3 regions of the Tardiphaga sp. 866_E4_N1_4 genome follow, and region 1 is predicted to be linked to each of the others. Evidence: predicted binding sites of a transcription regulator. Region 1 holds the regulator's gene; each other region holds the start of a gene.

Region 1 (9,866 bases):
GGAAGTACGCGTCTACAATCAGCTGTTTGCCGATCCGCAGCCCAATGCGACCGAGTTCGCATCACAGCTCAATCCGGACTCGCTGGAGACGCTGACCGGCGCCATGCTGGAGCCGGCGCTGGCGAGCGACAACACAAGCGATGTCGTGCAGTTCGAGCGCCAGGGTTACTTCTGTCGCGACAAGGATTCAGCGCCGGGCAAGCTGATCTTCAACCGCACCGTCGGTCTGCGCGACAGCTACGCCAAGCTCGCTTGAGCAACCCTAGAGATTAGTTTTCGTATTCTGCATCCGTTCCGCTAGTCGCCGCTTGCCCTTCCGATAGCATTCGGAAGGACAAGCTTGGCGTGCGGGCGTTCGATGGCGCGGGGCGGGGATCAGCAACAGCGGCGGGGCAGATCCGGCACGGCGACCACATGGCCGCCGCCGGCCACGGCAGGCGTCGCTGTCCCGTCACCGACGTCATCAACGTCGGGCTTCGAGACGCTCTGGACGTGGGTGCGGGCCGAAGCGGGTCCCGGTCGCTTGCTGCCCTGGCTGCCGATCGCTTTCGGCACCGGCATCGCGCTGTATTTTGCCGCTGAGCATGAGCCGGTGGCCTGGGTTGCCGCTGCGACGGCTGGCCTTCTTTGCGTGGCTGCGTTTTTGCTGCGGCGACAACGATGGTTTCCCTTGATCTTGCTCATTGCGGCCATCGCGGCCGGCTTTGCGATGGGGGCCATGAAAACCGCGCGCGTGGCTCATGAGGTTCTGGCGAAGCCGCTCTATTCCGTCGCGCTTACCGGCTTCGTCGAAACGCACGAGGAACGGGAGCGCACGGATCGCTTCGTGCTGCGCGTTGCCACGATGGACAGCCCGCGCGCCGCACCGAAGCTCGCCCGTGTGCGGCTGTCGGTGAAGAAGGGCACGGCGCCTGTCGTCGGCAGCTTCGTCGAATTGAAGGCAAGGCTGCAGCCGCCGCTGTCGCCGCTCCGGCCAGGGAGTTACGACTTTGGCCGCGATCTGTATTTCCAGGGGATCGGCGCATCAGGCTTCGTGATGGGCGGCATTAAGGCGGTCGATCCGCCGATACAGCCGGGTGTGGCGCTACGCTATTCAGCGACCATGCAGGGTCTGCGCGACGCCATCGACGCGCGGATCCGCACCGTGCTCTCGGGCGATAGCCGCGCCATTGCCACGGCGCTGCTCACGGGCCGCCGCGATGCGATTTCGGCTGACGTCAATGATGCGATGTTCATCTCCGGCCTCGGTCATGTGTTGTCGATCTCTGGCTATCACATGGCCGTTGTCGCCGGCGTGGTGTTCTTTGCGATACGCGCACTGCTGGCACTGATCCCTGTCCTGACGGTGACATTCCCGATCAAGAAAGTCGCAGCGGCTGCGGCGTTATTCGCAGCACTGTTCTATTTGCTGCTGTCAGGTGCCGAAGTCGCGACACAGAGATCCTTTTTCATGACGGCCGTTGTGTTGATGGCAGTCATGGTCGATCGCCGGGCGGTGACGTTCCGTACGCTGGCGGTGGCAGCAATGGTTGTGCTGATCGTGGCGCCGGAAGCACTGGTGCATCCGAGTTTTCAGATGTCATTCGCGGCGACGCTGGGGCTGGTCGCATTGGTGCAGATAGGCATGCCCGCGCTGTTTGCCTCGCCCGATCATTCCGCGACCGCGCGCGTGGCGCTATGGGGCGGACGCGAGATCGCGATGCTCGTACTGGCTTCGCTGGTCGCGGGCCTTGCCACCACGCCCTATGCCGCATTTCATTTCCATCGCGTCACGCCTTATGGCGTCGTCGCCAATCTCCTGGCGATGCCGGTGGTCTCGGCACTGGTTATGCCGACGGGTATTCTCGGTTTGGTGGCCATGCCGTTTGGCTTTGACGGTGTGTTCTGGCGGCTGATGGATGTCGGCATCCAGTGGATGATTGTCGTCACGCAATGGGTGGCAGCCTTGCCCGGCGCCATCGGCCGGATGCCGGCCTTCGGGACGGGACCGCTGATATCAGCCAGTATCGGCATCATCGTGCTGGGATTGCTGCGCACGCCGTTGCGCCTCGCAGGGCTTGGTGTGCTTGCGCTCTCGATTGTCTGGGCGTTGCTGGTCAAGCAGCCGGATGTCCTGATTTCGGGTGACGGTCACAGCGTTGCGGTACGGGGCAGGGAGGGGCGCCTGCATATGATGCGCAGCGCCAAGGATGCGTTTCTCACGAAGGAGTGGCTTGCCGGTGATGCCGACGCCCGGCTGCCAACGGATGCCTCCCTCAGCCACGGTGTGTCCTGCGACCGCGACGGGTGCATCGCGGCGCTGGCCGATGGCGCTTTGGTGGCGCTGGTTTTACAGCCGGATGCATTCACAGATGATTGCGAGAAAGCGGCACTCATCATCACAACGAGACAATCGCCGAGGGATTGCAGGGCGCTGGTGATCGATCAGGATCGCTTGCAACGAAATGGTGCGGTGAGCCTGCAGCGAACCGCGAACGGCTTTACCATCGATGCCGTGCGCCCGCGTGGCCTGGACCGCCCGTGGTCGCGCGCCATCCCCGATGAGCCCCAGCACGATCTGATCCAGAACAGTCGCACGCCACAAAACCGGCCGGTGGATGCGACGCCGGCGGAAACCGATCTTCAACCCGAAGATCAGTAATCCGCCGAGGCGCAATCTCAGTAGCGGCGATACAGGCCGATCAGCTTGCCCTGAATGCGCACCCGGTTGGGCGGCAGGATGCGGACCTCGTAGGCGTCGTTGGCGGGCTCCAGCGCGATCGACGCGCCGCGGCGGCGGAAGCGCTTCAACGTGGCTTCCTCGTCGTCGATCAGGGCCACCACGATGTCGCCGGTGTCGGCGCTCTCGTTGCGCTGGATCAGCACGGTATCGCCATCGAGAATGCCGGCGTCCTGCATGGAATCGCCGCGCACTTCGAGCGCGTAATGTTCGCCGGAGCCGAGCATGTCCGCGGGCATGCTGATGGTGTGGCTGCGGGTCTGCAGCGCCTCGATCGGCGTACCTGCCGCGATCCGGCCCATGACCGGGATAGCAACCGTGCGGCCATTGTCATCATCGCCGCTGTTGCTGGCGATGCTGGCGGCCGAACGCACCTTGCCAAGCGTGCCTTCGATGACGCTGGGCGTGAAGCCGCGGCGCCCGGTGCCGCCGGTGACCGGCGCGCCGAGCTCTGGCAGCTTGATGACTTCGATGGCACGGGCGCGGTTGGGCAGACGGCGTATGAAGCCGCGTTCTTCCAGCGCCGTGATCAGACGATGGATGCCGGACTTCGAGCGCAGGTCGAGCGCATCCTTCATCTCGTCGAAGGAGGGCGGGACGCCGGCTTCCTTCAGCCGTTGATCGATGAATCGCAGGAGTTCGTATTGTTTGCGCGTGAGCATCTGAAGCCATCCTCAGTTGACGGTGTCGGCCGCCGCGTGCGTTTCAAAGGGCCTTCGAACAGTGAGCCTCAATCCTGAGACGATCGTTCGAAGATCGGTTGCGCGAGTTCGGGCACTCTCAAACTACTCAAAGCCACAGAATCTCGAAACAAATCATGAACGAACACTATATGTTCCATATGTGTTCTGCAATGCTTAATTTGCCGTCAACAGAACGCACGTTGAGCGAGGTTTTGAGGAGGCTGTTCCTCACCAGTCGTCGATCCTCGACGGACATGGAAAATGCTTCCGCGGTCGCTTGGGCTACGCGGACGTCATGCGCCCAATGGGCGGCGGCGGAGTCGTGGAGCCGGTCGCCAGCGAGCGCTGAACCATGATCGTGTCGGCCCAGCGGCCCGAGCGATAGGCGACGCCGGGCAGCAAGCCGACGCGGGCAAAGCCGAAGCTCTCATGCAAGCCGAGCGAGGCCGTGTTGTCGGCATCGATATAGCCGATGATCTGCCGGAAGCCGGCCGCCGCGCACACGTCGATGAGTTCGCGCATCAACAGCCGGCCGATGCCCCGGCCGACATGTCCGTGGTGGATATAGATCGAATGCTTGACCGTGTAGCGATAGGCCGGTCGCTTGCGGAACAGCACCACATAGGCATAGCCGACGACCTCGCCGCCTTGCGTGGCGACGAGGTGCGGGAACCGTTTGCTGCGCAGGTTCTTACGCCGGTCTCTGAGATCGTCAGGCTGCGGCGTGTCGGCGTCGCTGACGCCTTCCTCGACGCCTTGCCGGATGTGCCGGCGATAGATCGCCAGCATGGCATCGACGTCGGTGTCGCGTGATGGTCGGATGACGACCGGCTGTTCGAGTTCCGTTGGCAAATCAGGCTCCTTACGTGCTCCCTATTCGGAGACCACGTAAGTGTAAAGTCGGATCCGGCCATTGGCGTCGACCTTGCGGTAGATGCCCTGGATTTCGACGTCGAAGCCCGGGAAGGTGTTGAAGCAGGTCTCGAACATCCTGAGATAATCGATCATCGGCTTTGACCGTTCAGTGAGCCGTTCTCCGGGGACGATCGTGGCGATGCCGGGCGGGTAGACCACGAACGGCGTCGTCGCGACGCGCCCGAAGATCTCATCGATCGGGAGGTAATCGACGTCGTTGCGCACCAGACAGCGCGCAGCATCATGGGGCGACATGGCGATCTCCGGCAGATGGTCAGCGGAGAATTGCCTGGTCTGAAGTTCGCTCACATTGGCCTCGCGGAAGAACCGCTGCATGTCGCCGCACAGATCGCGCAGGCGTATGCCCGCATAACGCGCCGGCCTGCGCCTGGCGAATTCGGGGATGACGTCTTCCAGCAGCGCGTTGTCGTCATGAAACTTCTTGAAGGCGACAAGGCCCGATATCAGCGTGCCGGCCTTGCTGGCTTCCACGCCGGGCGTCAGCAGGAAGAGCAGCGAGTTGAGATCGTTCTTCTCCGGCACGATGCGATTTTCGCGCAGGAACTGCGCGACCACGGGCGCGGGGATGCCGTGTTCCGCATAGCCGCCGGTGGTGCGGTCGAAGCCGGGTGTCAGTACCGTCAGCTTGTTGGGATCGGTCATGGTGAAACCGGCTTCCATGCCGGGGAAGCCATGCCAGGCGGCGTCAGGCGCGAGCTGCCAATAAGCCGGATTGGTGGCCAGCTGGTCAGTGCCGATGCTTTCCCACGGCACATTGTGAACAGCACCTTCGCTGGCTGCGTCGGGAATCGCGACGCGCTCGGGCACGAAGGGTTCGAAGAACCAGCGACGCTCGGCGCGGGTTTCCTTCTCCTCGAATTCGCGGCGCACCGCGCGCATCTTCTTGCGCAGTTCGATGCCGAGCCGGATCGTATCGTCCCACAACACTTCGCCGGAGCGGCCCTTCATCATCTGCGCGCCGACATCCAATGATGCGAACAGCGGATAGAACGGCGAGGTCGAGGCGTGCTGCATGAAGCTTTCGTTGAAGCGCCGGTGCTCGACGCGGCGCTTCTGGCCGCGGATGTGGCGATCCTTCATGTGGATCTGCGACGCCTGAGAGAAGCTCGCGAGCTGCTTGTGGGTCGACTGCGTCGCGATGATACCCGGCGAATCCGGGCCGAGGTCCTTGAGTCCCATGGCGAACCGGCCGGCATAGAGCGGGTGGAATTTCATGAAACCCGCCCAGGCTTCGTCGAACAGGATGTAATCGCAGAGATGGCCGATGCGCGCGATGATCATCTCGGCGCTGTAGATGGTGCCGTCATAGGTGCACTGTTCGACCACGGCGACGCGGAACGGGCGTGGACGCTTCCAGGCCTCGGGATCCGTGACCAGCGGATTGATACGGATGCGCTCGCGCAGCGCGTCCTCGTCGAGCGCGTCCCAGTTCATCGGGCCGATCAGGCCCCAGGGATTGCGCGTCGTCGGCACATAGATCGGCACACCGCCTGAAATCATCAACGCGCCGTGCAAAGCCGCCTTGTGATTGTTGCGATCGAACAGCACCAGATCGCCATCGGTAACCAGAGCCGATAGCGCGACCTTGTTGGAGGTCGAGGTGCCGTTGAGCACGAAATAGGTTTTCTCCGCGCCAAAAATCTGCGCGGCTTCCTTCTGCGCCTGCAGCGCAGGGCCCTCATGGGTCAGAAGATCGCCGAGATCGAGCACCGAGTTGTCGAGGTCGTCGCGAAACACGGCTTCGCCGAGATGTTCCATGAACACCCGCCCGATCGGGCTGCGGCTGTAGAACACGCCGCCATTGTGCCCGGGGCAGGTCCAGAGCTGGTTGCCTTCCTCGGCATAGTCGACCAAAGCGCCGAAGAACGGCGTCTTCAGCGTCTCGGCATATTGCTTCAATCGGCTGATGAGATTCTTGGCGATGAACGGCGGTGTTTCCTCCGACAGGAAGACATAGCCGTCGATGAAATCGAGCACCTCGACCGGGACGTCTTCAAACCGCTTGCGACGGATCAGCAGGATGATGGGGAAATCGAGGCCCCGTTTGCGCATCAGGTTGATCAGCGCCGCGGTCTTGCCTTCGAGGCCCTTCTTGCCCCAGTCGACCACCATGCAGCCGATCGCCGCGTCGGTCTGGACCGCGATCGTTGCGTCTTCGAGCTTGCGCGCCTTGACGACCTCGAAGCCGGAACGCTCGATCTCATCGACGATCTGATTGAGGCGAATGCCCTCGAGATCGTCGGCGTCGAATGTTGGCATCGCAAACAGGAAATTGAAGCGTTTGAAATAGTCCATTTGTGCACCGATCTTGTTTCGCTGCGATGTCTCGCTGCGTTACGTGACAATTCAGTGACTGAAGCCGCGTTAAGGTATCTCAGTCAGAAAAAAGCTCAGAGAACATGCCGCGCGGCGGAAGTTCCGGTGGCCCGGCATCCCATCGCGCATCTCGGCCTTTAAACAGGCAGTCGCATGATCGCGCAGGAATCACCAGCGGCGGCGGCGGGAGCGAATGGCTTGCGGATCAGAAGTCCTTCGGCAACAGCCAGATTTCCTAGCAGCGACGAGTCCTGTTTCATCACCGGCGTCGCCACCACGGTGCCGTCGGCGCGGGTTTCCAGACGCGTGCGCAGATAGTCCTCGCGCTGGTCGTTGGCGGCGAGGTGGCGGCCGAGCACCGCGGGTTCGAGCGCGTGAGCGACCTCGTTTCGGCCGGACAGCGCGCGCAGCAGCGGCACCATGAACAGGAAGCCGCAGACATAGGACGAGACGGGATTGCCGGGCAGGCCGATCACGCGCATGCCCTGGCGGCGTCCGTGCATCATCGGCTTGCCGGGCCGCATGGCGATGCGCCAGAACGCCATCTCGACGCCGGCATTGATCAGGGATTGCTGCACGAGGTCGTGGTCGCCGACCGACGCACCGCCGGTGGTGATCAGCACGTCGGCCTTCAGGTCGATCGCGCGCTGAATGGCCGATGTGGTCGCCTCCACCGTATCGACGGCGATACCGAGATCGATCACCTCGGCGCCTTCGGCACGGGCCAGCGCACGCAGCGCGAAACCATTGGAGAGCACGATCTGGCCGGGGCCGGGGACCGCGCCGGGCATCACCAGTTCGTCGCCGGTGGCGAGCACGGCAACGACCGGCCGTCGCCGCACGGGCAGTGACGGATGGTTCATCCCGGCAGCAAGCGCCAGGTCGCGATCGGTAAGGCGGGTGCCGGCGCGCAGCAGCACATCGCCTTCGTTGAAATCGACGCCCGCCGGGCGGATATGCTTGCCGGAAATTGCAGCTTCGTTGATCCCGACGATATCGCCATCGCGCGTGGTATCTTCCTGGATCACCACGGCGTCGGCGCCAGCGGGTAAAACGCCGCCGGTGAAGATTCGCAGGGCTTCACCGGTCTGCAGCGAGCGGTCGAACGGCTTGCCTGCGGCAATCTCGCCGATGACGCGGAGCTTGGCGCCCAAAGTCGCATCGGCAGCGCGCACAGCATAACCGTCCATCGCTGACATGGGCTCCGGTGGCTGCGTGCGCAGCGAAGCGATGTCGCGGGCGAGCACGCGGTGGAACGCGTCTTCCAGCGGCACCATCTCCTCAGGCAGCGCATCGGCGCCCGCGAGAATCGCGGCCATGGCATCGTTAACCGGCATCAGGGCCATCGCGGGGATCTCCGGCAGTGTGGGCGCCCGTCATAGCGGAGAGCGGGAGCGGACGCAAAACCACCGGCGCTTTGGCAGGGCAGGGAAACACGGTAGACATCGGCGATCATGACCGACAATCACGCTGCAACCGACGATAAAGCGCCTGTCTGGCGGGAGGATGTCGATGCGCTGGCATTCCGGCCGTCCGGCCATGGCGGGCTGTGCATGGTGCACCGTCATGCGTTCCGGACGCTGCTCCGGCGCTACCCGTCGCCGGAGGACTGCGCGGCCTATTTCCGCGACCACAGAGACGTGTTCCAGGCGGCGGCCGGCGCCAAGCTGGTGCGTGCGCCGGTGGCGGCAGATGCGAATTTTCATCTGACCAGCCGCGATCTCGCCCGCGCGATGTAAAATTAACGGTCGCGCCGCCGGAGCAACTCGGCTAAATTGGCTGTCTATTTCGCGAGGATTCCGATGCAACAGACCCAGACCGCCCAGATCTCCGCCGTCACCACTGACGTCAATGTCGTCGTGCAAGCCGTTCTGGCCATGGCGCTCGGTCTGTTCATCGTCGGTGTGGTCGGCTTCTCGCATATCAGCGCCGTCCACAATGCGGCCCATGACACGCGCCACGCCAACGCATTCCCCTGCCACTGAGACATGTCCGTCTTCAGGTCGATCGTCTTCTCGGCAGCGCTGGCTGGCGTGATCTCTGGCGCTGCCATCACCGGCGCCCAGATGGTCGGGACCATTCCCCTGATCCAGAAAAGCGAAGTTTATGAGCGCAAGGCGGAAGCTCCGGCCGCGGTTGCGCCGACGGCTGCCGCGCAGCCCGCCCATACGCACGACCATGGCGCCGCCGCCCATAGCCATGAGGCTGAATGGGAGCCTGCCGAGGGCTTGCAGCGCAATGCCTTCACCACCGGCGCCAATATCCTGACTGCCATCGGCTTCGCGTTGCTACTGGCCGGCATCTTCGCGCTGCGTGGCCGGGCCGTGAGCTGGCGGGAAGGGCTGTTCTGGGGCCTCGGCGGTTTCGTTGTCTTCACGGCGGCGCCCGGCCTCGGCCTGCCGCCGGAATTACCGGGAATGCCTGTCGCCGACCTCACACTGCGCCAGACCTGGTGGATCGGTACTGCCTGCGCCACTGCGGCGGGGCTCGGCCTGCTGGTCTTCCGCAAGGCGTCATGGGCCACCATTCTCGGCCTCGGCCTGATCGTGCTGCCGCACCTGATCGGCGCACCGCTGGCGCCGGCTGGCCATACGGATGTCCCCGAGGCACTGTCGCACAGTTTCGTCGTTGCGGCGGTCCTGACCAGCCTGCTGTTCTGGGCACTGCTCGGCGTCCTCACCAGCATCGCCTTCCGGCGCATCTCGCGGACCTAAAGCCCGAGTGCCTTGAGCGCCTCGGCGACCGATGTCGGCGAGGTGACGTGGACGGCCTGCAATCCGCAAGCACGGGCGGCCTCGATATTGTCGGCAAGATCGTCGAAGAACACGATGCGGTCGGCGGGGATGCCGATTTCCGCGATGACGTGCTCATAGGATTTTGCATCGGGCTTGCGAAGCCCGATGGAGGACGACAGAAACACCGTGCGGAAGTGACTGAGCAGATCGGCATGGTGTTCCGAGAAATGCGTGACATGCGCGACATTGGTGTTTGAGAACGCGTAGAGCGGCCAGCGCTTCGAGGCATGCGCGAGGAGTTCGGCAATGCCCGGCATCTCCCCGACGAAGATCGCATTCCAGCCTTCGAGAAATTGTGCCGGCGTCAGATCGATGCCGAGCGTGTCGTGCAGATGCGCAAAGAATGCGTCGTCGGAAATCTCGCCGCGCTCGTGTCGCATATAGACGTCGCCGCGCGCAAACCGGCTCACGATGTCG
Region 2 (9,866 bases), 4.8 Mb from region 1:
TTCTCTTGCTGTGAGATGTTCGCGACCCACTACGCAAAAATCAGGCCATCAGAAATATTCAGAAATCATAAGCGGTTAGGTATTTGTAGTTGCTATCAGGCGTTGCCTGCCGGCAAGCTTTGCCGGCAAAATTGACCGAGGCGCGCTGCGTCAGGCCGTGCGGCGCTTTGGCGGGTCGAGTTCGCGGCCGGTCTCCAGCATGATCTTGCGGAGCCAGATCGATCCGGAATCGAATTGCGCGCGTGTCGGCGTGAACATGAATTGTTCGTCGATGCCGGGATCGAGCGGTGGGGCAATGATTGTGAGCGATAGCGGCTGAGCCAATGCGGCGATCAGGCGTCGCGGCACAAAGGCCACGAGATCGGTGCGCGCCGCAACATGCAGCGCCTCGATATAGCTCGGGACGACGAGGGCAATCTGCCGCTCCAGTTTCTTGCTGAGCAGCCAGTCGTCGATGAGGTCTTCGCTTTGGCCTCGGAGCACCACGGCGATATGACGGGCTTTGAGAAACCCCTCGGTCGTTTTCAGGCGCGGTGCCGCCGGATGGCCCCTGCGGACGGCGAGGGCATCGGAATCGACATAGAGCAACTGACGATGGAAGCCGTTGAAGGCGTTGCCGATGCTGATCACCATGTCGAGGCTGCGGGCGAATTCCGCCGTCATGATCGCCGGGCCGCGCCATGGCACGACGTTGATCTGGACGCCCGGCGCGACGCTGTCGAGCTTCTTCATCAATGGCGGCATCAGCAGTTCGACGGCCAGATCCGGCATCATCAGCCGAAAGTGCCGGTCGCTTTGGCGGGCGTCGAAGACATCCGGGATGAACAGTCCGCGGACTTGCTCCAGTGTCTGGGCAAGTGGACCGCGCAGGGCCTGTGCGCGCGGCGTCAGCTCCATGCGGGCGCCGACACGGACCAGCAGAGGATCGCCGAGAACGTCGCGCAGCCGGCGCAATGCGTGACTCGCAGCCGGTTGCGACAGGCCGATCCGCATCGCGGCGCGGCCGACATTGCTCTCGCGCAGCAATGCATCGAGCGCGACCAGCAGATTGAGATCGAGCGCGGCCAAATTCATGGACCGAATATATATCATACGGACTATCGATTGGAAGAATGGGGATTGTCCAACCCATACTGTGTCATCGTTCAAGCGATGGAGCAGAACAATGAGCACGGCAGACAACAAGAAGCTTATTCAGCAGGTCTATAGCGATTCAGCCAACCGCAGCGGCACGACCTTCGCCGATCATCTCGCCGATGATGCATGCTGGATCGTGGTCGGTCAGTATTCCTGGGGACGCACCTTCAAGGGGAAGGATGCGATCCTCAACGGCCTCATGGGGCATTTCAGGTCGCTATTTGACATCCGGCCGCGCACGGTCGCGTCCAATTTCATTGCGGAAGGCAATCTGGTGGTGGTCGAGGCCAAGGGCGACAATGTCACCAAGACCGGCGATCGTTACGACAACGATTATTGCATGGTGTGGCGTGTCGAGAACGGCAAGATCACCATGATCAAGGAATATTGCGACACTGCGCTTGTGGAGCGGGTGTTGGGTCCTTTCCCGGAGGAGATGGCGCGCGTTCCTGCCTGACACAAAGATGCCGGGCGCAGTGCTGCGCCCGGCATTCGTTCGATGGCTCGTGATCAGGCTGCGCTGGTGGCGAGATGTTTGAACATGGCGGCGCGGGCTTCGTCGTCCATCTCGGCCTTGAACTTGAATGTGTCCTTCAGGGCGACAGCCTTCGCTGCGGCCGGGCGTGCCGAGATCTCGTCATGCAGGCGCTTTACGTTGGGGAATTGGGCAAAGCCCTCGTCGCCGAGAATGAAGTTGGTCATCCGCACCCAGCCCCAGACATCCATGTCGACGATCGTGTAGCTGTCGCCGACCATATATTGCCGTCCGGCCAGGCGTTCATTGAGCACGCCGAGATGGCGTTTTGCCTCGAACTGATAGCGGTTATGCGCGTAGTCGATCTTCTCCGGCGCGAAATGCTTGAAGTGCACGGCCTGGCCGAAAAACGGACCGACGCCGGTGGCGACGAACATCAGCCAGGACAGCATCTCGCCGCGATTGGCCGGGGTGTTGGAGGGCAGGAATTTGCCGGTCTTCTCGGCGAGGTAGAGCAGGATGGCGTTGCTGTCGAACACCTTGACGCCATCGTCGTCGATTGCAGGCACCTTGCCGTTCGGATTGATCTTCAGGAAGTCCTGGTTGAATTGCGCACCGGTGCGGGTGTCGATGGCGATCGGCTCATAGGCCAGGCCGGCTTCTTCCAGAAACAGCGCGACCTTGGTCGGGTTCGGCGACCCATTGAAGTAAAACTTCAGCATCTCAAATCTCCCTGGATTTTGTACGTCAAAGCACGAGGCGGGGCCGCTGATGCGGACCGTCGTCTCGTGCTTGGAATTCAGGGGGAGTGCAAGCGATGTTTTGACGAAGGCCGGGCGCATGCGTCCGGCCGGTGGCATGGGCGGGGACTTTAGACCGCGCCCATCTCGCTGCGGATTTCAGCGCGGAGTTCGTCGATCAGGCGCAGGCCCTTCTTGGTCTCGACGTGCCAGAACGTCCAGCCGTTGCAGGAGGCGGAGCCTTGGGCCATCGCGCCCATGCGATGGATCGAGCCGACCTTGTCGCCGAACATGATGGCGCCGTCGGCGCGCACCAATGCACCATGACGCTTCTTGAGATCGACCAGCTTGGTGCCGGGCGAGATCATGCCCCGCTCGACCAGTTCGGAGAACGCCACGCGGGGCGCGCTGCGGGCGGTCATGAACGGTGCCAGTGTTGCCTCGGGCAGCGGCTCGATCGCGGCGATGCGTGCTTCGGCAGCGGCGGCATAGTCGCGGTCGCGTTCGAAGCCGATGTAATTGCGGCCGAGGCGCTTGGCGACGGCGCCTGTGGTGCCGGTGCCGTTAAACGGATCGATCACGAGATCGCCGGGTTTCGACGATGACAGCAGCACGCGGGCCAGCAGGCCTTCAGGCTTCTGGGTCGGGTGAACCTTCTTGCCGTCCGAGCCCTTTAGGCGTTCGTCGCCGGTGCAAAGCGGAATCAGCCAGTCGGAACGTGCCTGCACGTCCTCATTCGCGGCCTTGAGGGCTTCGTAATTGAACGTATAGCCCTTGGCGTTCTCATCGCGCGCGGCCCATATCATGGTCTCATGCGCATTGGTGAAACGACGGCCGCGGAAATTCGGCATCGGGTTGGACTTGCGCCACACGATATCGTTGAGGACCCAGAAGCCGAGGTCCTGCATGATTGCGCCGACGCGGAAAATATTGTGATAGGAGCCGATCACCCACAGGGTCGCCGACGGCTTCATGATACGGCGTGCGGCCAGGAGCCACGCGCGCGTGAAGTCGTCATATGCGGCGAATGACGAGAACTTGTCCCAGTCATTATTCACCGCATCGACATGGGATTCATCGGGGCGCTTGAGATCGCCCTTCAGCTGCAGATTGTACGGCGGATCTGCGAACACCAGATCGACCGACCCTGCCGGGAGTTTTGACATCTCTGCGACGCAATCACCAATGACGATGCTGCTGCTCGGAGAGGTTTCGAAGTGAGAGCGGGGCGCCCTTGCAGACGCCCCGCGACGCGAAACAACCATGACTCAATTACTCTGACTCAGGCGACGCTGTCGGCGACGCGGGACTAAACAACCGACAGGCAGACATTGACCGGGCAAAGTAAAAATCGACTTAATTGGTAACGAGTTCGAACTAGGCAAGTTTTGCCGGGCAGGTTAATGCTTAATGGAATGGAAATTTTACGCTGCAATTGCGTTATGGTGTTCGGATCGCGTCAAACCGGTCTAAAATGCTGCGACTTGAAATGAAGGAATTACCTCATGCGTTACGATGACTTCCGTCGCAGCGACAATATCGACGACCGTCGTGACGATAGCGGCGGCGGATATGGTGGCGGGGGCGGTGGTTTCGGTATTCCCGGCGGCGGCGGTGGCCTCGGCATCGGCACGGTGATTGTGCTTGGCCTCGTTGGCTGGGCGTTCGGCATCGATCCGCGCATTCTTATCGGCGGTGCAGAAATTCTCACCGGCGGCCAGCAGGCGCCGACCTATCAGACAGACCGTCGCTCGACGCCGACGAAATCAGGCGCACCCACTGACGAGATGGGCAGCATGATCTCTGGCGTGCTCGGCGAGATCGACGATCGCTGGGACGAAATCTTCAAGGAGAGCGGGCAAAAATATACCGGGCCGCAGATCGTGCTGTTTCGTAATGCCACCAATGGCGGACGCTGCGGTAATGCGCAGTCGGCGATGGGGCCGTTCTACTGTCCGCCCGACAAGAAGATCTATCTCGACACCGGCTTCTTCCGTCAGGTCGAAACCAAATTCCGTGGTTGCTCGGGCAATGCCTGCAAATTTACCGCGGCCTATATCATTGCGCATGAAGCCGGCCATCACATTCAGAACCTGCTCGGGATCATTCCGCGCGTGACACGCCTGCAGCAGCAGGCCGGCAGCAAGGCTGAGGCCAATCTGCTGCAGGTCCGCGTCGAGTTGCAGGCCGATTGTCTGTCGGGCGTCTGGGTCAATCGCGAATCGAAGAAGCGCCCCGGTTTCCTCGAAGCCGGTGACATCGATGCCGCGCTGCAGACCGCGTCCGCCATCGGCGACGATACGTTGCAACGTCAGGCACAGGGTCGCGTCGTGCCGGATTCCTTCACGCACGGTTCTGCCGAACAGCGCAAGCGCTGGTTCATGACCGGCTATCAGCAGGGCACCGTGCAGGCCTGCAATACATTCGCGACGGATCGACTGTAACGACGATGGAGCCCGACACGACCAAAGCCTTCGTACCGCTCAACATTGCGGTACTGACGATTTCCGACACGCGGTCGCTCGATGACGACAAGTCCGGCGCGACGCTGGCCGATCGGCTGACATCGGCCGGTCACGTGTTGGCGAAGCGCGAGATCGTCACGGACGATGTCGAAGCGATCCGCAAGATCGTGCGCGCATGGATTGCCGATCCCGGCGTGGACGCGATCATTACGACCGGCGGCACGGGGTTCACCGGCCGCGATGTCACGCCGGAAGCCATCGAGCCGCTGTTCGAGAAGCGGATGGATGGTTTCTCGATTGCGTTTCACATGCTGAGCCACGCCAAGATCGGTACCTCGACGATCCAGAGCCGCGCGACTGCTGGCACCGCCGGCGCGACATTTATCTTCTGCCTGCCGGGTTCGCCCGGCGCCTGCCGCGATGGCTGGGACGGCATCCTTGCCGCGCAACTGGATTACCGCACGCGGCCCTGCAATTTCGTGGAGATCATGCCGCGGCTGGATGAGCATTTGCGACGCCCGAAGGCGAAGGGCGCGTCGGTCTAGAGCACGAGTTCCCAGGTCTCGCCGATCAAATCCTGCCCGAAACTGCGATGCGGCTCGGTGGCGACCAGCGCGAAACCTGCATCCTGATAGACTTTTCGCGCAGCGCCGAGATTGCTCTGGGTCCACAGCGTGATCCTGCGATAACCGCATTGCCGCGCAAAGGCGATGGATTCCGTCACCATGCGCTGGCCGAGCTTTTGTCCGCGCGCCTTGGGATCGATCAGCAAGAGCCGAAATTTGGCGACGTCGTCGGATGCCTTCACGAGAAACAGCGAGCCGACGGGCGCGCCATCCATCTCGGCGATCCAGCAGCGTTCGCGCGTGGCATCGCATGATGCGACGAATTCTGCAGCGATGTCGGCTACCAGCGCCTTAAAGGATGCATCGAATCCGTATTCGGCCGCATAGAGCTCGCCGTGACTGCGGATGACCCAGTCGATATCGCCAGGCTGGAGATCGCGTAGCACTGCAAGCTGAACGGCATCGGGGGCTTGGGCGGCCATGATCAGGCAACGATGATCCGGCTGCGCAGCAATGTGCGTGATGACCGCCCGAGCTGGCGCAGCAACCGCGCCTCGGAGCGCCGGGCATCGGGTGCGTAGCCCCCGAGACGGTCGTAGTGTTCGCGTGCGATCAGCAGGCCCTGATCGGCCTTGGGGCCTGTGATCATCCGGACCAGGTGCTTCAGGCCATCGCGAAAATTGGTCTCGTCATAGGGCGAGCGCGCATAGCGGAAAATGCCCGCGCGGGGGCGGTTGCTGGTCGAGACGCGCTGGATGAATTGCTGGGTCTCCTCGATCCAGCCGGCATCGAGCACGGCGCCGGCATGGAGAAACATTAGCCAGGGCGAGCGCGCCTGCTTGGCGCCGGCGGCCATTGCCGCGGCGCGCGAACCCTGCGAGGTCAGGAAGCCGCAGCCCGCGACATCGGCGACACGTTCGATGACATCGGTGCCAGCGCGATCGACCAGCAGCACTTCGCGGATCACACCGGCAGCAGCGCCCGGCACCAGCGCTGCCAGTGTGGCAACAGCGGGCTGTTCGACGCCTTCGGTGGGGATGATCACGCTCAGCATGGGTGTCGGATAATACCTCTCAACAACGGGGTGGCCGCGTTATCATTTCGTCATAGTCTATGCGGCACCGGCGGCTGCTGCAATTTCGGGGCGGTTCGACTTTCGGCCGCCCCTGCAAGGCGGCGGGAGAATGCACAGTGCCCCGGCCGTGTACCACGCTATTTATGTTCTTGCTTTGTTCCTTGCGTGCGCTATCGTGGCTTCATGAGTCGCCAGATCGCTGCCCTCAAGCACCCGCCGGTCCCGGCGCCCTCCGATAAGCCGGCGGGTGCGCTTTCCCCTTTTCCCGAGATCGCGGTGGCGATCGACCAGCAGCGGCGACGCGGCCGCGGTGCCCAGTCCAACGACAGCGGGCGCTACGAGGCCGAGGCCCGGGTCGCCTTTGATGACGGCTGGCAGAGCCTCGATGAATTGCCGCCGTTCAAGACGACTGTTGCGACGGACACCGCGCGCAAGGTCATCACGCGCAATGAATCGCCGGATATCGGCTTCGACCGTTCGATCAATCCCTATCGCGGCTGCGAGCATGGCTGCGTCTATTGTTTCGCGCGGCCGACCCACGCCTATCTCGGTCTCTCGCCCGGGCTCGATTTCGAATCCAAACTGTTCGTGAAGCCCGATGCGCCGGCGCTGCTTGAGAAGGAGCTGGCCGCCGCCGAGTACGAGCCGAAGATGATCGCGATCGGTACCAATACCGATCCGTATCAGCCGATCGAGCGCGAGCGTCAGGTGATGCGCGGCATTCTCGAAGTGCTGGAGAAGACCGGTCATCCTGTCGGCATCGTCACCAAGTCGGCTTTGGTGACGCGCGACATCGATATCCTGGCGCGGATGGCGAAGCGCAATCTGGTCAAAGTGGCGTTGTCGGTGACGTCACTCGATCCAAAGCTCGCGCGCACCATGGAGCCGCGCGCGTCGACGCCGTCGAAGCGGCTGGAAGCTTTGCGGCAGCTATCCGAGGCTGGCATTCCGACCACGGTGATGGTGGCGCCGGTGATCCCCGCGCTGAACGACAGCGAGATCGAACGGATTCTCGATGCCGCCGCGCATGCCGGCGTCAAGGAAGCTAGCTACGTTTTGCTGCGGCTGCCGATGGAAGTACGCGATCTGTTTCGCGAGTGGCTGATCGCGAATTATCCGGATCGCTATCGGCATGTTTTCACGCTGATCCGCGAAATGCGTGGCGGCCGCGATTACGACTCGCAATGGGGCACGCGCATGAAGGGCACCGGACCGATGGCCTGGATGATCGGTCGCCGCTTCGAGATCGCCTGCACGAAGCTTGGCCTCAACAAACGTCGTTCGAAGCTCACCCTCGATCATTTTGAGAAGCCGGCCGGTGCCGGTCAGCAATTGAATCTGTTCTAACTCCGCAGGTCTCGCAGCGTACGGAGTGGTGGAGAGGGGACGTTGGCAGGAAACCAGAGCCTGCCAGCGTCCCTCTTTTCGATCTATAGAGTGTGTACAGGAGTGACACGCATGACGATGACGAAATCACCGGCGCCGATCGCGCGCATGACGGTAATCACGCTGGGCGTGGCGGATATGCGCAGGAGCATTGCGTTCTACGAAGCGCTGGGCTTTACGCGAAAGGCCCGTGCCTCTGGCGAGGCCATCGCCTTTTTTGACACCGGCGCCAGCGTCCTCGCGCTGTTTCCATGGGATCAACTGGCGCAGGACGCGACATTGCCTGACCATCCAAGGCCGCAGGCGTTTCGCGGCAGCACGCTGGCGTGGAATTGCCGCTCCGAAGGCGAGGTCGATGCGGTCCTCGCTTTCGCTGTCGATTGTGGTGGATCGCTGCTGAAGCCAGCGCGAAAGACCGATTACGGTGGCTATTCCGGCTACTTTGCGGACCCGGACGGGCACGCTTGGGACGTGGTGACGGCACCGGGGATCGAGGTCGGTGACGACCGGCGGGTGCATCTGGACGATTAAAGCGGCAATCTGAATAGCGGGCACGATCCCGAGTTCCCGGTTGCGCGTGTTGGCCTGCTTCAGCAGGATCGCCGGATGATTCGAGATGCGAAAAAGAAGCCCCCCGCCAAGTCGCGCAAGAGCAAGATCGTTGTCGCGCCATGCTTTACGCGCGAATTCGTGCTGCTGGAGAGAGGCATCTGGCCGGTGGCTGGTTGCGACGAGGCCGGGCGTGGTCCGCTGGCAGGACCAGTGGTTGCCGCCGCGGTTGTGTTGGACCCGAGCAACATTCCAAAAGGCCTCGACGATTCCAAGAAGCTGACAGAGAGCAAGCGCGAGGCGCTGTTCGAGGAAATCTGCGCTACGTCGTCCTTTGCCGTCGCCTACGCATCACCCACCCGGATCGACCGCGACAATATCCTGCGGGCCTCGCTCTGGGCGCTGGCGCGTGCGGTCGCGTCGCTGCCGGATGCGCCGAAACAAGTGTTCGTCGATGGCCGCGACAAGATCGACACGACGGCCGATTGCGAGGCGGTCATTGGCGGCGACGCGTTGGTGCTCTCCATCGCAGCAGCCTCGATCATCGCCAAGGTGTCGCGCGACCGGCTGATGTGCCGGCTGGCCGAGGATTGCCCGGGCTACGGCTTCGAGGTGCACAAGGGTTACGGCGTGCCGCAGCATATGGCCGCGCTGAATGAACTGGGGCCCAGCATTCATCATCGCAGCCTGTTCGCGCCGGTTGCTGCGGCGCGTGCGCGTCATCAGGCTGGCGTTCGTGCGGCGGGTCTGATCGAAGTCCACACCGCCATCGATATCGAGATAACCGCCTGAGCGCTCAGGCGGTTGCCTCTCCCGGCTCTGCGCCGTATCACCTGAGCACGCTTCATTCCCTGCTGGCCGGTTCAGACGTTCAATGCGTTTCACCTCCCTGATCGTCGAACTGATCCGCGCCCGGCCACGGCTAGTGTTCTGGATCGTCGTGCTGTGTCAGGCCGCGATCTGGCTCGTCGTCCCCCTGCTGCTGTATCGCGGGCCGCCGGGCGATCTCGCCACCGTGCTGGCCTATGGCCGGGAATATCAGGTCGGCACCCATATGGGTCCGCCGCTGGCGTTCTGGTTGGCCGATATCGCCTTCCGGGCCGCCGGCAATCATGTTTTCGGTGTCTATCTGCTGGCGCAGATCTGCGTCGTCCTCACCTTCCGCGCGGTCTATCAGCTGGGGAGTGCCATCGTCGGCGGCCCGCAGGCAGTCATCGCCGTGCTGCTCACCATGACGGTTACGGCCTTTAGCACGCCTGGCATCGAATTCGGCCCGCTGATCCTGGCGCGTCCGCTCTGGGCGATGTTCCTGCTGCATGCCTGGCTGGCGATCGGGCAGGGCCGTCGCAATGCCTGGTTCGCACTGTCCATCGAGGCCGGCCTGCTGCTGCTGACCACGCCTCATGCGATGTGGCTACTGCCGCTGCCGCTCGTCTTCGGTCTCGCGACCTCGCGTGGCCGCCGTAACCTGAC
Region 3 (9,866 bases), 3.9 Mb from region 1:
GTGTTGCTGCGCCAGGACCCGCCATTCGATCTCGCTTACATCACCTCGACGCATCTGCTCGAGCGCATTCATCCGAAGACGCTGGTGATCAATGATCCGGCCTCGGTGCGCAACGCGCCGGAGAAGATTTTCGTGATGGGCTTCTCGGACCTGATGCCGCCGACGCTAATCTCGCGCGACAAGGACGAGATCAATGCATTTCGCGCCGAGCATGGCGCTGTGGTGATGAAGCCGCTGCATGGCCATGGCGGCGCAGCGGTGTTTCGCGTGCTGCCGCAGGACATGAATTTCGGTTCGCTCTACGATCTGTTCTCCGTGACCTTCAAGGAGCAGTGGGTCATCCAGCGCTTCCTCCCCGAAGTGAAGCATGGTGACAAGCGCATCATCCTGATCGACGGCGAATTCGCGGGTGCCGTGAACCGCGTGCCGGCTGAAGACGATTTGCGCTCCAACATGGTGCGTGGCGGCGCCGCCAAGGCCACCGAACTCTCGCCGCGTGAGCGCGAAATCTGCGAACGTGTCGGACCGGCACTGCGTGATCTCGGTCTGCTGTTCGTCGGCATCGACGTGATCGATGGCAATCTCACCGAGATCAACGTGACGTCGCCCACGGGCATTCGCGCCATCGCCAAGCTTGGCGGACCGGATGTCGCGGCGCGGGTCTGGGACGTGATCGAAGCGAAGCGGAAGTAAACTCCGCTCGCGTCACTCGCTGCGCTGCGTCAATACTTGACGCAGCAGTTTGAATTCCATTTGTCGCAATTCTCCGCCTGCTGCTTTTGCTTGCCAGTCATGGACGGCAAGCGCAGCATGCCGATGCACGCTCGACCAATCGAGCGGCCCGCTACATGTGGCGGCAAGCAAAAGCATATCAGTGGAGAAACGCATGACTTCAGAAGTTTCGCGAAGGTCCCTGCTCTCGCTCGGCGCTGGTTTGGGCGCAAATCTTCTCGCTCCCGGCCTCATCGGCAGCGCATCGGCCAAGGCACCAAAGCTCGGCACACAGGCGCCCTACTTCCACCGTTTCATGTTAGGCAGCGCGGAAGTCACCGTTGTCTCCGACGGACCTTTGCCGCTCGGCGATCCCTCCGGCACATTCGTCGGCGTACCCAAGGAAGACGTGCAGAAGATGCTGACGGATAATTTCCTCAGCAGCAGCAATGTCGTGCTCGAACAGAACGCGCCGATCGTCAACATGGGCGACAGACTGATCCTGTTCGACACCGGCATGGGCACGTCGCAACTGTTCGGCAACACCACGGGTCGCCTGCAGAAAAGTATGGCCGAAGCCGGTATCAAGCCCGGCGATATCGATGCCGTCGTGTGCTCGCACGCCCATATCGATCATATCGGCGGCATCGTCGATGCCAATGACAAGCCACTATTTCCCAATGCGCAGGTCTATCTCAGCGAGGAAGACTTCAAGTTCTGGACCGACGAAGGCAAGCTCGGTTCGCCGCTCAAGGACTTCATCGTCCATGCGCGCAAGAACCTGCTGCCCGTGAAGGATCGCCTGGTGTTCTTCAAGGACGGCCAGGAGTTCCTGCCGGGCGTCACCGCCATGCATGCACCTGGCCATACGTTCGGCCACCACATGTTCATGATCCAGTCGGACGGGAAATCTTTCGCCTTCCTCGGCGACCTCACCCATCATCAGGTGCTGCTGCTGGAGAAGCCGCGGATGGAGTTCGCCTATGACTCCGATCCGAAGATGGCGGCAGCGACGCGGGTGAAGATGCTCGACATGCTCGCAGCCAACAAGACCGCCGTGATGTCCTATCACTTCGCGTGGCCGGGCTATGGTCATGTGGTGAAATCAGGCGACGGCTTCCGCTATATCGCCGAGCCGATGGTGATGAATCTCTAGCGGAAATCCTGCGACTTTCCTGCGGCGATCTTGAGACAGTGACCGCCGCAGGAATTCCGCCGCAATTTATCCTCACGCCGCGGATGAGGTGTCCCTCGGACGTCTCTCCGCTCCGCGTTTGTAGATCCGGAACGTGCCACGTCCGGCATCCTTCGCCGCATAGAGCGCCGAATCGGCCATGGCTGCCAATTGCGATGACGTGCAGCTATCGGCCAGCGCGATGCCGACCGATGCGCCAACCCGCAACTGTTGTCCGCGATGATCAATCGGCAGTCCCAACTGCGTGACAATCGCACGCGCCGTCTCCGAGGCTTCCTCGAATTCCGCGTGAGGCCCCAGCAGAACCGCGAATTCGTCACCGCCGAGTCGTGCGACCAGTTCCGCACCGGCACAGATGTTGCGAATTCGATTTGCAACGACGGTCAGGCAGGCATCGCCCGCTGCGTGGCCGAAACAGTCATTGACCGGCTTGAATTCATCGAGATCGATCAACAGCAGCGCGCCGAACGGCTTCACCTTGATGGCCGACGCCGCATCGAACAGCGACAGCTTGGTTTGAAACTGGCTGCGATTGGCAAGGCCGGTCAGCGTATCGAATTCGGCGAGATAGCGATTGCGATCCGCCAGAATTTTCTCTTCGGTGATGTCTTGCTTCATGCCGAAGATGCGGACGGCAACGCCATCGACCGACTCGACAGTGGCCGTGATCCTGATCCAGCGCCGGTTGCCCTTGAAGGTGATGATCTCCGCATCGAGACTGAAGCCCGTGCGATCCTCGATGGCCTTGCTGCGCCGCTTCGTCAGTTCCCTGACGGATTCTTCGGGATAACAGGCGAGCGCCTCCTCGCGAATCGGCGTCGAGCCACGCGGTAGATCGAAGATGTCATAGACAACATCGGTCCAGACCAGCGATTCATCGGAGAGGTCGCATTCCCAGACGCCGATTCGCGCTGCCGCCGAGGAGCGATCGAATATCTTCCGGCTATGCGCCAGCGAAGCAGCCTGTTGATCGATGATGGCCTGCTGAGCTTCGATCTGCGCCTTCAGCGCAGCGATCAGGTCGGCGTCATCCGGAGCGTCTGGCGGCATCGACAAGCGATCTGACATCTGCGGGCACCCGGTCTTCGTCTCGAAGCTCATAGGATGCTTTGCATGACGTGTTTAAGATTTTCTACGCCAATGGCCGACTTCAGCCAAAACCAGCATACTTTACCGCTACATTTCGTTCACTGATTGTTCTTGATGTAGAAGCAACCTTAGGTTACGCTCTCACCTCGAATGGGGGCGGCATGGTTCAACGGGTTTCCACCGTAGCCTTTGAGGGGATCGAGGCCCGCGCGGTCGACGTGCAGGTTCAGGTCGTGCCCGGTCTGCCGAATTTTTTGATCGTCGGCCTGCCCGACAAGGCAGTATCCGAAGCGCGCGAACGGGTCCGTGCCGCGCTGGTCGCCTCGGGTCTGGCGCTGCCGGCACGGCGGATCATCGTCAATCTCGCGCCCGCTGACTTACCCAAGGAAGGCAGCCATTACGATCTGCCGATCGCGCTGGGATTGATGGCCGCGATCGGCGCGATTCCGCCGGATGCATTGACGGGCTTCACCGTGCTCGGCGAACTCGGTCTCGATGGCTCGCTCGCTCCGGTCGCCGGCGTGCTGCCGGCTGCCATCGGCGCCAATGCGCGCGACGAGGGATTGATCTGCCCAGAAGCCTGCGGCGCGGAAGCCGCCTGGGCCAGTCCCGATATCCAGATCATCGCCGCGACGTCGCTGATCCAGATCGCCAATCACTTTAAGGGCACGCAGGTTCTGTCGCGGCCGCAGCCGAAGATACATGCGCGTGAGGAAACGCTGCTGGATCTGCGCGACATCAAGGGACAGGAAAGCGCCAAACGCGCGCTGGAGATCGCTGCCGCCGGCGGCCACCATCTATTGATGGCGGGATCGCCAGGTTCCGGCAAATCCATGCTGGCGGCACGGCTGCCATCGATCCTGCCGCCGCTATCGCCGGCGGAACTCCTCGAAGTCTCAATGATCGCGTCGGTGGCCGGCGAGATCAAGGACGGTGCGCTCACCTCACGCCGGCCGTTCCGCGCACCGCATCATTCCGCCAGCATGGCCGCACTCACCGGCGGCGGGTTGCGCGCGCGGCCGGGCGAGATTTCGCTGGCGCATCAAGGCGTGCTGTTTCTCGACGAACTGCCGGAGTTCGATCCGCGCGTGCTGGATTCGCTGCGCGCGCCGCTTGAGAATGGCGAGGTGGCGGTCTCGCGCGCCAATCACCGCGTCACCTATCCCGCGCGCTTCATGCTTGTTGCTGCGATGAATCCATGCCGCTGCGGTCACGCTTTCGAGCCGGGCTTCTCCTGCAAACGTGGCCGCATCGATCGCTGCACCTCGGATTATCAGGCGCGCATCTCGGGCCCCCTGATGGATCGCATCGATCTGCGCATCGAAGTCCCGGCGGTGACCGCAGCGGATCTCATTCTGCCGCCACCTTCCGAAGGCTCTGCCGAGGTCGCGGCGCGTGTCGCCGCCGCGCGCGATCTGCAGACCATGCGCTATGCGGCGGCGGGATTGCCGGGCGCACATACCAATGCCTCCGCGCCGGCCTCTGTGCTGGAAACGGTTGCGCAGCCGGATGCGCAGGGGCTGATATTGTTGCGCGATGCCGCCGAAACGATGCGACTGACCGCGCGCGGTTATCACCGCGTACTGCGCGTGGCGCGGACGCTGGCGGATCTCGACGGCGCCGAGAAAATCGGGCGGCTGCATCTGGCCGAAGCGTTGTCTTACCGCGCGCTGGCGGAGGACATTCGCCGAGCTGCTTGACGTCTCCTCCTCGCCACTGATGTGGACGTCAACGCGATAGTAACGAGTTTTGTTTACGCTCTGCTCACCATAACCCCGCATTGCGGGGCCAGGGCGAGTACCGTGTCATGCTGCGTTTCAAGATTTTAGCCTCGACGATTCCCCTGGCGCTGGCAGCCTTTCTCGCCCGCGGCGATCTCGCGAGCGGAACGCATCCCTGCATCTCCACCGGTGAGACCACCATCCAGATCGCCACCATGCCCTGGCAGGCGCAATCGCATGTCAGCTTCACCAACGATCCCCTGCAGGCGACCGTCCGTGTGCAGATCGTCGATAGCGCCGAAACCGCCGACTTTGTCGTGCTCGATGATGCCGATGCAGCGGAACCCGATGCCTGTCCCGTCACCGCTGCGACGCGTTTCATCGGTATTGCCGAGACATCGGCAACGTCAGAGCCCATCATCTACCTGTCGGAGCAGGGTGACGCCGACTACCGCATCTTTGTGAAGTCACGCAGCTTCACGGCGCGTGATGCCGCTGCGCTGATCGTCGGTGCCCACAGCCGCAGCCCGGCGCGGATGGCAGCGGCCAGCCTCTAGGCCGCGCATTAACGCTTCATCAACCATGTCTGCGCGGGCAAATTCAAAACTGCCACCGTGCAAGCACTTGGCAACAACATACCCGCATTGTTTCTGAGATCTGCGATCGCCTGATCGCGGCCTGTAGTCGCGTGCAATCGCGAGCCATGATGTGACCAAGCCGGAGTGCTGATCTGTGGCGAAAGGTGTCTTCCGGATCAAGGTCTACTTCCGCCGCTTCGCGCGCCGTTTTCCGTGGCTTGCTTTTGTCATCCGCTCCTTCGTGATGTTCTCGGCTGCCTTCGGTGGCGCCTATGGCTTCATCTCCGGTTCGACCTCCAAAGACTCAGGTTACGACCCGCACGCTTTTGCGATCGGTGCCAGCTTCCTGTTCGCGCTGGCCTGCGTCGCCCTGGCCACCATGAGCATCCGTATGCGCTTCATAGGCAAGCGGATGCGCAAATTGGCTGCGCATAACGAAGCCCTGGTCGACCGGAATTGGGAATTGAAAGAAGCCGAAGAGCGCGCGCGCAGCCTGTTCGAGGCACAGGGCGACCTCATTGTGATCCGCAACAGCGAAGGCTGCATCACCTTCGTCAACGATGCCTATTGTGCGCTGGCGGAACAATCGCGCGAAGCATTGATCGGCAGCCACTTCGAACTCACGCTGCTGGAGCAGGGCGATATCGCCAACGAGCCCAACGGCACCAGCATGCACGATCAGAAGATCGCCACGGCGACCGGTCCGCGCTGGATCGCCTGGCGCGAAGGTCTGGTGCGGATCGATGCGGGCCAGCCCGCCGAATTGCAATGCGTCGGCCGCGATGTCACTGACCGTACCCAGACCGAACGCGCCCTCGGTGAGGCACGCGACCATGCCAATGCCGCCAACCGAGCCAAGTCGCGGTTCCTCGCGATGGCGTCCCATGAAATCCGCACGCCGCTGAACGGCATTCTCGGCATGAGCGGCTTGCTGCTCGATACGCCGCTGACACCCGAACAGACCACTTACGCCAAGGCCGTGAAGACCTCCGGCGATGCGCTGCTGTCGCTGATCGAGGAGCTGCTGGATTACTCCAAGATCGAGGCCGGCAAGATCGATCTGGAACATCGCCCCTTTGCACTAGCCGGATTGATCGAGGACATCACCGAATTGCTGGCGCCGCGTGCGCAGGCCCGCAATCTCGAAATCGCGGCCTATGTCGACGAGCGACTGCCGCTGACAGTGATGGGCGATGCGGCGCGCCTGCGCCAGGTGCTGCTCAATCTCGCGGGCAATGCCATCAAGTTCACGGCGACCGGTGGCGTGGCGCTGATCGTGGAGCCCGGCATCTGGCCGAACGAAGTCTCTTTCCTGGTGCGCGACACCGGCATCGGCATCGCGCCGGATGCGCAGCAGCGCATCTTCCGCGAATTCGAACAGGCAGACGAGGGCACCGCGCGGCACTATGGCGGAACGGGTCTTGGCCTCAGCATCAGCGAGCGCATCGTCAAGCGCATGAACGGCCGCATCACGCTGCAGAGCACGCTCGGTGCCGGCTCGACATTCGAAGTGTCTATCCCGCTCACCGCTTCCGACAGCGGCACCGCGACCTTCGTGCCGCCGGATCTCACGGGCCTTTCGGTGATGCTGGTGGCGCCACAAACCATCGAAGCTTCGCTCACAGCCCTGCGACTCGGGCGATGGGGCGCGCAGACCTGCACTGTGTCCGATCTCGCCGTCGCGCAAGCGCTGCTACCCGAACGTTCATGGCACGCCGTCATGATCGATCGCGCTCTTGGTGCTGACGCTGCCGAGCAGCTTGCGAACGCTGCAATTCCGCACGCGCTGCGACGGATCGTGCTGTTCACGCCAGCGATGCGTCATGAGCTACAGCCTACAACGCCGAGTGCGTTCACCGGCTATCTGGTGAAGCCACTGCGTGCGACCTCGCTCGCCGCGCGCCTCACATTGCAGACGGACTCACCGACAATCGCTGCCGATGATCCGTTGGATCGTGATCCGGCCACACCGGAACCAACGGCGGCGATGGCACCCAGCCTCTCGATCCTGGTCGCCGAAGACAACGAGATCAACGCGCTACTGATGCGCTCGTTGCTGACGCGGCTTGGCCACAAGCCCGTCGTGACCACCAATGGCGAAGAGGCACTGGAATCCTGGCTCGCCTCCGACTCCGCAGGCACGCCCTATGACCTCGTCCTGATGGATATCCAGATGCCGAAGCTTGACGGCATCGAGACCACCAAACGCATTCGCGCGCGCGAGGCCGGTCAACGCGTCAGGCGTACCCCGATCCTGGCCCTCACAGCGAACGCACTGGTCGAAGATCGCTATGCCTGTTTCGAGGCCGGCATGGACGGCTTCCTGATGAAGCCGCTGGACCGCGACAAGCTCGCCGAAGCCCTCAAGGGACTCGCCAAGACGCGGCACGTCGCCGCCTAGCAGCTCCACATTCGCTGTCACACCCCCGCAACACGCCCGTCACACGGCTGTTGAGCGCCCGTGATGTCTGGTGCGGATAAGCCGCATCGATGATTCGCGTGATGCCTGCGGCACAAGGCGATTGAGTTGGGGATGGCCATGCACGGCAACGAACTGGTGCGACCAAAGCAGGGTTTCATGCAGATGTTGCGGCCCCAGAACATGAGCGCCGCCGCGCAGACTGCGATCACCTGGTTCAAGCCGCCGCTGCATCTCGATCCGGCCAACGGTATTCCCATCGCCACGAATTCGTTAGGCCGGATGGGTCCGCTCGAAGTTCGCCTCGCGCAGGACAAGCGCGATGTGAAGCGCGCGCAGCGTCTGCGCTACAAGGTATTCTACAAGAACGGCACCGCGATCGCCGACGCCGCCACTATGCTGGCACGCCGCGACAAGGATGCATTCGACAAGATCTGCGATCACCTTCTCGTCGTCGATCACGATGCAAAGCCCACACTGTCCGGCAAGCAGCCGGTGGTCGGTACCTATCGTCTGCTACGCCATGAGGCGGCCATGCAGAACGGGGGTTTCTATACCGACAGCGAATTCGATTTGTCGGGGATGATCGAGCGCCATGCCGGTCTGCGCTTTCTTGAACTCGGCCGCTCCTGCGTGCTGCCGCGCTACCGCAACAAGCGTACCGTCGAATTGCTGTGGCAGGGCATCTGGAGCTATGTGCGGCAGAACAAGTTCGACGTCATGATCGGCTGCGCCAGCTTTGAAGGCACCGATCCGGATCGCCTCGCGCTGCCGCTGTCGTTCCTGCACCACAATGCGCGTGCCCCCGAGGCCTGGCGCTCCCGCGCGCATCCGTCGCGCTATGTCGAGATGAACCGGATGGCCGCGGATGCCATCGACACCAAGGCGGCGCTTCGTGCGCTACCGCCACTGATCAAAGGCTATCTACGGATCGGCGCCATGATCGGCGACGGCGCCGTGATCGATCATCAGTTCGGCACCACCGACGTTCTGATCGTGATGCCGGTGACGTCGATCGGCGCACGCTATATCGAGCATTTCAGCACGGACACCTCACGCCACGCGGCTTAATCGCTTAGAGGCGACGCAGCGCGACGTTTTCCACCACGTGATCCGCGCCCTTTTTGAGGATCAGCGTCGCACGCGGCCGCGTCGGCAGGATGTTGTCTTCGAGATTGGCGAGGTTGGTGCGCTCCCAGATCGCCAGCGCCGTCGCGGTGGCTTCTTCATCCGACAGCAATGCGTAGCGATTGAAATAGGATCGCGGATCGTGGAATGCGGTGTCGCGCAGCGCCAGAAACCGTCTCACATACCAGTCGCGCAGTACCGGCTCATCGGCGTCGATATAGACGGAGAAGTCAAAGAAGTCGGAGACCACAGGCACCGCCTTGCCGTCGCGCGGCAGGCGGCCGGTCTGTAGCACATTGACGCCTTCGACGATCAGAATGTCGGGCTGATCGACCTCGACCCACTTGTTTGGGACCACGTCGTAAGTGAGATGCGAATACACAGGCGCGCGGACGGCATTGCGGCCGGCTTTGATGTCACTGAGAAACTGCAGCAGCGTCGGCAGATCGTAGCTTTCGGGAAAACCCTTCTTCTGCATGATGCCTTCGCGCTCGAGCACCGCATTCGGATAGAGAAAGCCGTCGGTGGTGACGAGATCGACCTTGGGCCGCGGCGACCATCTTGCGAGCAGTGCCTGCAGCACGCGGGCGGTGGTCGACTTGCCGACCGCCACCGACCCGGCGACGCCGATGATATAGGGCATCTTGCGATCCTCGATGCCGAGGAACTTGCGCTGCGCGTAATACAGACGTTGCGTCGCCGTGACATAGATCGAAAGCAGGCGGGACAGCGGCAGGTAAATCTCTTCGACCTCGCGCAGATCGAGGCGATCATACATCGAACGCAGGGCGGCGATCTCGCCGGCCTCCAGCGTCATCGGCGTATCGTCGCGCAGCTTGGCCCACTGCTCCCGCGAGAAATTCCGATAGGGATTGTATTGTTGGTCTGCCCGCATATCCATGAAGCGGTCCCCGTTGTGATCGACGCTGTTACTCGCTCTTGCGCGACGCTTTCTCTTGCAGTCCGGATTGGGACGTGCGCTGACCGAGCGCCGCCTCGACCTCCTGAATCGTTACGCCGCGCGC

Evidence for each region. The regulator LexA, encoded in region 1, represses DNA repair genes until DNA is damaged. The targets are predictions, from matches to a motif close to TGTTCNNNNTGTGTTCNG.
Region 2: a site for LexA is predicted at 6,603-6,620, ahead of AB8B20_RS25220 (PA0069 family radical SAM protein). Genes of this name have one in related genera too.
Region 3: a site for LexA is predicted at 3,091-3,108, ahead of AB8B20_RS20720 (YifB family Mg chelatase-like AAA ATPase). Genes of this name have one in related genera too.

Annotation. Positions count from the first base shown of each region.
Region 1 is NZ_CP197242.1:399,296-409,161, forward strand. It holds gene AB8B20_RS02105 (glutamine--tRNA ligase/YqeY domain fusion protein) at 1-256, shown strand, start outside; gene AB8B20_RS02110 (ComEC/Rec2 family competence protein) at 359-2,641, shown strand; gene lexA (transcriptional repressor LexA) at 2,659-3,381, opposite strand; gene AB8B20_RS02120 (GNAT family N-acetyltransferase) at 3,685-4,254, opposite strand; gene AB8B20_RS02125 (Orn/Lys/Arg decarboxylase N-terminal domain-containing protein) at 4,276-6,633, opposite strand; gene AB8B20_RS02130 (molybdopterin molybdotransferase MoeA) at 6,792-8,000, opposite strand; gene AB8B20_RS02135 (hypothetical protein) at 8,109-8,393, shown strand; gene AB8B20_RS02140 (CbtB domain-containing protein) at 8,457-8,639, shown strand; gene AB8B20_RS02145 (CbtA family protein) at 8,643-9,368, shown strand; gene AB8B20_RS02150 (HAD-IA family hydrolase) at 9,365-9,866, opposite strand, start outside.
Region 2 is NZ_CP197242.1:5,231,699-5,241,564, forward strand. It holds gene AB8B20_RS25180 (LysR family transcriptional regulator) at 151-1,074, opposite strand; gene AB8B20_RS25185 (nuclear transport factor 2 family protein) at 1,166-1,594, shown strand; gene AB8B20_RS25190 (glutathione S-transferase family protein) at 1,648-2,334, opposite strand; gene AB8B20_RS25195 (site-specific DNA-methyltransferase) at 2,484-3,617, opposite strand; gene ypfJ (KPN_02809 family neutral zinc metallopeptidase) at 3,858-4,796, shown strand; gene moaB (molybdenum cofactor biosynthesis protein B) at 4,802-5,362, shown strand; partial or broken gene AB8B20_RS25210 (GNAT family N-acetyltransferase) at 5,359-5,832, opposite strand; gene AB8B20_RS25215 (glycosyltransferase) at 5,868-6,437, opposite strand; gene AB8B20_RS25220 (PA0069 family radical SAM protein) at 6,642-7,805, shown strand; gene AB8B20_RS25225 (VOC family protein) at 7,923-8,375, shown strand; gene AB8B20_RS25230 (ribonuclease HII) at 8,451-9,185, shown strand; gene AB8B20_RS25235 (glycosyltransferase family 39 protein) at 9,268-9,866, shown strand, end outside.
Region 3 is NZ_CP197242.1:4,275,134-4,284,999, reverse strand. It holds gene gshB (glutathione synthase) at 1-693, shown strand, start outside; gene AB8B20_RS20735 (hypothetical protein) at 706-888, opposite strand; gene AB8B20_RS20730 (MBL fold metallo-hydrolase) at 887-1,867, shown strand; gene AB8B20_RS20725 (diguanylate cyclase domain-containing protein) at 1,940-2,974, opposite strand; gene AB8B20_RS20720 (YifB family Mg chelatase-like AAA ATPase) at 3,157-4,695, shown strand; gene AB8B20_RS20715 (hypothetical protein) at 4,803-5,273, shown strand; gene AB8B20_RS20710 (ATP-binding protein) at 5,449-7,695, shown strand; gene AB8B20_RS20705 (GNAT family N-acetyltransferase) at 7,834-8,784, shown strand; gene coaA (type I pantothenate kinase) at 8,789-9,742, opposite strand; gene AB8B20_RS20695 (phosphoribosyl-ATP diphosphatase) at 9,771-9,866, opposite strand, start outside.